2 regions of the Kribbella sp. CWNU-51 genome follow, and region 1 is predicted to be linked to the other one. Evidence: riboswitches for the same ligand, from Rfam matches in the RefSeq annotation. Region 1 holds a riboswitch; the other holds the start of a gene.

Region 1 (4,144 bases):
CAGCAGCGGGCGGTTCCGGCGTTGCCGGGTGGTCAGGCCGTCCTCCGGAACGACCGTCGGCTGTCCTTTCGGCATCTCAGGCTGCCCTCCGCTCCGTGACCGTGCGGATGAGGTTGCCCGCGGCAACTTCCCCGAGGTCGAGGTACTCCGCGCCCAGGTCCGCGGCGAGCTCCCCGGCCAGGCCGAGCCGGACCCCACGATGCGGTTCGCAGTCAACCACGACGGTGGCGATCCCCTGCTGAGCAAGCCATCCGGCGGCCTGCCTCGCCCGGGCGAAGGCTTTGTCTCCATGGGTCGCCCGGCCGTCCGTGACAAGCACGAGCAAGGGCCGCCGTCGCGGGTCGCGGATCGCGGCGATCCGTAGTACCTCAGCCGCCTGGAGCAGGCCTTCGGCAAGGGGTGTGCGTCCACCGGTCGGTAGCGACTCGAGACGACGTACGGCGGTCTCGACGCTGCCGGTGGGCGGCAAGGCAACCGTGGCGGCGGCGCCGGCGAACGTGACGAGGCCGACGGTGTCGCGACGCTGGTACGCGTCGAGTAGCAGCGAGACGATCGCGGTCTTCACCGCCCCCATCCGCTGCTTCGTCCCCATCGACCCCGACGCGTCAACACAGAACAGAACGAGGTTGCCCTCGCGCCCTTCCCGCACGGCGAGCCGCACATCGGAGGGTCGTACGGCGAGCCCGGCGCCGGCTCGACCGCGAGCGTGCTGATGCGGGGCGGCGGACCGGATGGTCGCCAGCAGATGCGGACGTCCAGCCTCGCGCCCGATGCGGGCGCGATCACCCACCACGCGCCCGACCTCGGTGATCGCCCGGGACCGCCGCCCGGCGACACCGGCGCCCGCGGCCTGCACGCTGAGCAGTCGCGCCTTGTAGGGCTCGGAGCTTCCGACCACCTCGCCGACCGGCGCCGGCCGGCCACCCACATCGCCGGCATCCGCGCCGTCCTCCCGGCCCGCGCCGTGGGCCGCCGAGTCCGGGTCGGTGCCGGACTCAGCACCATCCGAGGCGGCCGAGTCCGCATCCACCCGGCCCGCGTCGGACTGGTTCGCGTCCGACCGGTCTGCGTCGGCCGGGCTGCCGTCGTCTGCGGGGTCCGCTCCCCCACCCGGGCCATCCGGGTCGTCGTCGGGGTTGGGTGGTGGTGTGCTGTCTTGGATGGCTTGTTCTAGTTGATCCTCGTCGAGGCCGGGGGCGTCGAAGGGGTTCCGGCGGCGGCGGTGGGGCAGGGCGAGTTTGGCGGCGGCGCGGACGTCGTCGACCTCGACGACGGTGCGGCCGGACCAGGCCGCGTGGGCGACCGCCGTACGCGCGGTGACCAGGTCAGCGCGCATGCCGTCAACGTCGAAGGACGCGCAGATCTCGGCGATCTGCCGGAGCGCGGCGTCGGTCAGGATCACCTCGGTGATCAGGTCGCGCGCCTTGACGATGCGCTCGGCGAGCTCCCGCTGCGGTCCGTCGTGCCGCGCAACAAAGCCCGCCGGATCGGCCTCGTACGCGAGCCGCGCCCGCATCACCTCCACACGCACGGCAGGATCACGGCTGGCGACGACGTCGACGCTCAGGCCGAAGCGATCGAGCAACTGCGGTCGGAGCTCGCCCTCCTCCGGGTTCATCGTGCCGACCAGGACGAAGCGCGCCGGGTGCGTGACGGACACCCCGTCACGTTCGACGGTCGCGCGGCCCATCGCGGCGGCGTCGAGCAGTACGTCGACCAGGTGATCGTGCAGGAGGTTGACCTCGTCGACGTACAGAAGTCCGCGGTGCGCGGCAGCAAGCAGACCGGGTTCGTACGCCGTGATGCCCTCGGCGAGCGCCTTCTCCAGATGCAGCGACCCGAGCACCCGATCCTCGGTCGCGCCGACGGGCAACTCGACCAGCCGGGCCGGCCGGTTGAGGGCCTCCGTGCTGTGGTGCGGTCCGTCGGGGCAGGTGTCGTCAGGGTGCTCGGGGTCGCAGGAGAACCGGCAGCCCGGTACGACGTCCACCGGCGGGAGGATCTCGGTCAACGCGCGGACCGCGGTCGACTTCGCCGTACCCTTCTCGCCCCGGATCAGCACCCCGCCGATCGCCGGCGAGATGGCCGCCAGGATCAGGGCGAGCTGAAGGTCGTCCATTCCGACCACGGCGGTGAACGGGAATCCGGTGGACGGTGAGGTTGGCCGCATCGGCGGTGGGTCCCTTCGTCGAGCGGGTATCCACGCCCGCCACGGCTGGTACGCCGTACCGCGGTGACCGCGGCCCGGCGGACGGACGCGGATGTCCTGGCTCCCGGGCCGCGTCGACTTCGATCAGGCCCGGTCACAGTGGCGGGACCGCCCCGGACTCCCGGCCTCAGCCGGTCACCGGTGTTCCTCCACAACCGTCGGCCCGATCATGGCACACCCCGCCCACCCGGCAACCACCACGGTCACGTGGCAACCCCCACGTCGACACGAGCCTCACGAGGTGCATCGGCCGACGGAGACGCGTACCGAAGGACGGGTAGTAGTCCGCCCGGCGCCGGGTCGCGGCCGCCGTGCACGCGGGGGTGTCGAGGCTGGGGCTGACCACTACCCGTCCTTCGGCACACCGGCAACCCGTTTGCCTACGGGCGGTAGCCGGACAGGTCGAGGGCTCCCGTCGGCACGGCTCCGGGTGTTGACTGGGGACGCATGGGGGGTCTGCGGCCCGATCATCGCTTCGCCGGACGCGCAGCCGAACAACGGTTCTTCGGCGATGTGCTGCTCGATGCCGTGGCCGGCGTACCGCACGCGATCGTCATCCATGGCGAAGCCGGCATCGGCAAGACCCGCCTCGCCCGTGAGGTCTGCGGCGATTCGCAGCTGAACGTGCTTTGGGGATCGAGCGTGCACTTCGGTGGCGCGTCGGTCCCGTTCGCCCCGATCGCCGGCGCCTTGCAGGACTGGCTGAGCCGAGCGGATGCCGACGAGAGGGCCGAAACTCTCGCCGGGACCGACGGGCTGAGTGCCTTGCTGCCGTCGCTCGGCGTCAGCGGCGGCGGCGACACCAGGAGGCTTCCGATGCTCGTCGACCTCGTGCTCAATCGGATCGCGGTACGACGGCCGACAGTGGTGGTCGTCGACGACCTGCAATGGGCCGACGTGGCCTCGCTGGATGCGATGGCCTACCTGATCGCCGGATTCCGCTCCCAGCCGTTGGTACTGCTGGCCACGTGCAGGACGGAGGAACGCGGCGAGGGGCACCCCCTCCACTCCTGGCTCGCCGACATGCGCCGGATGCCCTTCTTCGGTGAGCTCCGGTTGGATCCGCTGGACCTGGACGGCACCAGCAGCGAGATCGAAGGACTGCTCGGCCAGGCGCCCGACATCGAACTCGCCGCCGAGGTCCTCGACAGGTCGGACGGCAACCCCTACCTCGTCGAACTGATGGTCAGCGGTCTGTCCGGCGCTGAGCGCACTCTCCCGGCCACCGTTCCCGCTGCGCTCCGCGAAGCCCTGCTCGCCGCCTGGCACAGCCTGTCGGACCAGGCCCGCTTGGTCACCAGAATCCTCGCCGTCGGCGGCCGACCGACCTCATCGGCCGTACTGACCGAGGTCGCCGCCGGCCACGGACTCGAGGCGAGCTCGATCGCCTCCTGTCGCGCGGAGGCCCACGACCGCGGTGTCGTGGAAACCGCACCCGACGGAACCTCCTGGTTCCGGCACCCGCTCCTCGCCGAGGTCCTGTACGACGGTCTGCCACCGAACCAAGCCAAGGAGCTCCACGCCGACTACATCCGCGTACTCGAATCGCGGCCCACCGAGGTTGAGGCTGCGGACCTGGCGATCCACAACGAGAGAGCCGGAAACATCGACGCCACCTACCACTGGTCCCTCGTGGCAGCCGATCACGCGGCGAGTCTGAGGGCGCCAACGGAAGAGGCGATCCAGCTCCGCCGCGCGTGTGCTGTCTGGGAAACGGTGTCACCGACCATCCGCGGCGGCCGCGACGAGAGAATCGCCCTGTTACGGCGAACGAGCGCAGTCTGCGAGCGGGCAGGCTGGCCCGAGGTTTCAGTCACGCTCCTCACGGAGGCGCTGAGTCTGGTGAACAGGAAGCAGCAGCCGCTGCTGGCCAGTGATCTACTGGTCTCGAGGGCCAACTGCCGCTGGCAATCGACGACGCCGGCGATGGCCGAC
Region 2 (4,144 bases), on a different contig from region 1:
GGCTGTGGACTCTTGTTCAAGGTTTGTGGATAAGGTTGAATAAGAGGTATGGCACGGGTCGAGTTGCATCGGTGGCCTGGGCACCCGGACGGGTTCACCCGGGCGGAGCGGTTGGGTGGGTCGTACGAGTTGTACTTCCCGGATCCGCTGGTCGGGCGTGAGTTCGACCTGAGCGACGACGTGCTCGCCGCGCTGGAGGATGCGGCCGGCGATCTCGCCCGGCTGGACGCGACCGCCGCCGTCCTGACGAACAGCGAAGCGCTGGCGCGACTGCTGCTCCGGGCCGAGGCCGTCGGGTCGTCGCAGATCGAGGGGCTCGTTGTCGGTGCGCGCCGCCTGCTCAAGGCCGACGTACTCCGTGATCGGCCGACCAGTGGACCCGGCGACGTCACCGCCGAGGAAGTGCTGGGCGCTGTCGACGCGATGACCTGGGTGACCGAGTCCGTCCAGGCCGGCGACAAGCTCGAGGTCGACCACCTGCTCGAGGCGCACCGTCGACTGATGGCCCAGTCTCCGACGCCGGAGTTCGGCGGGGAGGTCCGCTATCTGCAGAACTGGATCGGCGGCCGCTCCCCCGCCGAGGCGTACTACGTCCCGCCGCCGGCGCACCTGCTCCCCGACCTGCTCGCGGATCTGATGGCCTTCGTCCGGGAGTCCCGGCTGCCGGTGCTCGCCAAGACCGCGATCGCGCACGCACAGTTCGAGACGATCCATCCCTTTGCCGACGGCAACGGACGGACCGGGCGCGCGCTGATCCACCTGATCCTGCGGGCCGACGGCCTCATCACCCGGACCGTGCCGCCGGTGTCGTTGTCGCTCGCCACGCATGCGACGCAGTACATCGATGCGCTGACAGCCTTCCGGTATGTCGGACGGGCGACCACGATCAAGGCTCGGTCGGCGGCGAATCCCTGGCTGCAGATGTTCGCGATGGCATGCAGTCACGCCACCGCGGAGGCCGCGCGGTTCGAACAGACGGCGACCGACCTGAAGACCGCCTGGCGCGAACGGGCCGCGCCGGTCCGCGCAGGCTCCGCGACCGATCTGTTGATCGACGCCTTGCCCGCGGCCCCGGTCCTCACGCTTGCCGCGGCCGCGCGGCTCATCGACCGGTCTCAACAGGCCGCCAACCAAGGACTCGCGCGCCTGGTCGAGACGCGCGTCCTGCGCGAGCTCACCGACGGCCGCCGGAACCGCGTCTACGAGGCGCCCGAACTGATCGACGCGTTCACGTTGCTCGAGCGGCGCTTCGCCAGCCCGGCGGCCGATACCCGGATCGAACCGCCTAGCAGACCAGTGCCGTCGAGGCCAGAACCAACACACCGTCCGCATTGACTTTCTCCTCTCCGTCGGGACACAATTCGAACACATGTTCGATCGCGTCTCAAATCGAGGCGCCTGACGGGGAGCGGGATGAATCGTGATGCCGGAGCCGTTCGACTGGGAGATCCTGCACCGACCATCGGCGATGGCGATGGTGCGAGGCCAGCTCGGCTTCAGCTGGATGGTGCTGTCCGGCCGGCTCGCCCAACTGACCGACGAGCAGTACTTCTGGCGTCCGAGCAGTGAGGCCCTGACCGTCGTACGACGGCACTACCTCGGTGGATTCCGGTCCCTCGGATCCGGGGAGTGGGTGGCGCAGTGGCCGGACGAGCCGGATCATCGCGGGCCACGGACGATCGCCTGGCTGATCGCCCACTTGACCGAGACATTCTTCGAGCGCTGGGAGTGGACCTTCGGCGAGAGCCAACAGGGCCGCGCCGACATCACACTGCACGGCAACGCCCGGGACGCGGTCGCCTGGCTGACGCACTGGGTGGACGCCTGGCAGGACTCGATCGCCGCGCTGGACGAGGAGCAGGTGATGACGGTCGGCCTGAGCCAGGCGACCGAACTGGACGCCGGTGAGCCGTTCGGTCACGTCGCGCTCCGGCTCAACCGCGAGCTCATCCACCACGGCTCGGAGATCATGACGCTCCAGGATCTCTATGCGGTCGCAGCCTGAAACCACAACATGTGCGACACGCGGCGTGGCGCTACCACAAGATCTAGTGCAATCCACCTAGCATCACTACTGCTGGTGGTTCGGAGTGGTTGGCAGCACAAGATGTGGGCCACGCCGAGGCAACAGGGGAATCCGGTGCGAATCCGGAGCTGCCCCGCAACGGTGAGCGGAGACTGTCCGCGAGTCCGGATACCTGCCACCGGCGCGCGCACCGCCGGTGCGTGCGGTCCGAGACCTCGCGGGTGGGTCGCAGGGCGTGGCGGCAGCGTTCCCGGCCGGAGCTGCCTGTCTCGTCATGCGCCCATCCGTGCGGTAACGGTCCTCCGAACTCTTGTGGAGAGCACACCTGTGACTATTGCTTCGTCATCCTCCGCGGTGACGACCGACCAGCCGATCCAGCTGACCGTCGTCCGCCGTGACGGCAGCAGCACCGCGTTCGATCCGACCAAGATCTCTGTTGCCATGAGCAAGGCGTTCCTCGCGGTCGAGGGCGCCGACGCCGGCGCGACCCACCGGGTCCGCGACCTGGTGGCCGACCTGACCGGCCGGGTCGTGGGCGCCTTGACCAGCCGCGGCGACACTCGCCGCAGCGTCCAGGTCGAAGACATCCAGGACCAGGTCGAGCTGGCGCTGATGCGCGCCGGTGAGCACCAGGTCGCCCGGGCCTATGTGTTGTACCGCGAAGAGCGGACCAAGGCCAGGACACCATCCGACCCGGCCGGGATCGCCGAGCGGCCCGCGCTCTCGGTGCGCGCCGCCGACGGCAGCACCGCGCCATTGGACATCGACCGGCTGCGGGTGATCGTCGCGGAAGCGGCCGACGGGCTCGACTCGGTCGATCCCGAGCTGATCCTCGACGAGACTCTCGGCTCCTGCTACGACGGCATCGCTCAGCACGAGGTCGAGCTCGCGCTGGTGATGGCCGCCCGGTCCTACGTCGAGACCGAGCCGCAGTACAGCTTCGCCGCGTCCCGCCTGCTGCTGGACCAGATCCGCCGCGAGGCCCTCGGCCGCGTGCACGGTGAGCCACGGCAGGCCAGCCAGGCCGACATGACCGCGGCCTACGCGGACTACTTCCCGCGCTACGTCCAGGTCGGTATCGACGCCGGTCACCTCGATCCCGAGCTGGCCACCTTCGACCTCGACCGGCTCGCCGCCGCGATCCGTCCCGAGCGCGATCTCGACTTCACCTTCCTCGCTCTCCAGACGCTGTACGACCGGTATCTGCTGCACATCGACAAGGTCCGGTTCGAGCTGCCGCAGGCGTTCTTCCTCCGGGTCGCGATGGGGATGGCGCTGCGCGAGGACGACCGGGAGGCGCGCGCGATCCAGTTCTACGAACTGCTCAGCTCGTTCCGGTTCATGTCCTCCACGCCGACGCTGTTCAACTCCGGCACCACCCGGCCGCAGCTGTCGTCGTGCTTCCTGACCACGGTCGACGACGACCTGGCCGGCATCTTCCACGGCATCCGGAACAACGCCCTGCTCGCCAAGTACTCCGGCGGCCTCGGCAACGACTGGACGCCGGTCCGCGGGATCGGCGCCAAGATCCGCGGCACCAACGGTGAGTCGCAGGGCGTCGTACCGTTCCTGAAGATCGCCAACGACACCGCCGTCGCGGTCAACCAGTGCTTTGCGCCGGACACCCTCGTTTACGCTGCAGACGGCCCAACCGCGATCCGCGACATCGAGGTGGGCGATCTCGTGCTCGCTGCGAGCGGTCGCTATCGCGAGGTCACGAAGACTTTCACGTACGACCAGGACGGCCCGATGGTGGAGGTCGATGTCAAGCACTCGATCGAGCCACTCACTGTCACCACCGGCCATCCGCTCTACGCGATTCAAGGCATACCGATGGAGCAGGGCAATGAGCGCACGCTCGAGTGGCTCGCGAAGGAGAAGGTCACAGCAGCCTGGGTCGAGGCCGGCATGCTCAGCAGGGGTGACTACATCGGGCAGGTCATCCCGACGGACGTCATTCCGGTTCACGGTCTGACAGAGGACGATGCGCGCCTGTATGGCATCCTCCTCGGTGACGGCCACATGTCGAAGAACGGCAGCCAGTGGGGTGTGTCAGGGAATCCGCAGCGCGACACACACTTGTCGTTCGTGCGCGAGTACCTCAAAGCTCGCGAAATC

Evidence for each region. Region 1 has a riboswitch for cobalamin ahead of ACXC9Q_RS24055 (putative cobaltochelatase). Riboswitches for the same ligand answer to the same signal wherever they lie in the genome.
Region 2: it holds a riboswitch for cobalamin, as region 1 does, so the genes downstream of both, ACXC9Q_RS34445 (ribonucleoside-diphosphate reductase subunit alpha) here and ACXC9Q_RS24055 (putative cobaltochelatase) in region 1, are expected to answer to the same signal.

What each region holds. Positions count from the first base shown of each region.
Region 1 covers NZ_JBSXMZ010000023.1:48,260-52,403, forward strand. The annotation lists gene cobO (cob(I)yrinic acid a,c-diamide adenosyltransferase) at 1-75, opposite strand, end outside; gene ACXC9Q_RS24055 (putative cobaltochelatase) at 77-2,170, opposite strand; cobalamin riboswitch at 2,240-2,381, opposite strand; gene ACXC9Q_RS24060 (ATP-binding protein) at 2,657-4,144, shown strand, end outside.
Region 2 covers NZ_JBSXMZ010000044.1:39,803-43,946, reverse strand. The annotation lists gene ACXC9Q_RS34455 (Fic family protein) at 49-1,335, shown strand; gene ACXC9Q_RS34450 (DinB family protein) at 1,424-2,005, shown strand; cobalamin riboswitch at 2,065-2,220, shown strand; gene ACXC9Q_RS34445 (ribonucleoside-diphosphate reductase subunit alpha) at 2,354-4,144, shown strand, end outside.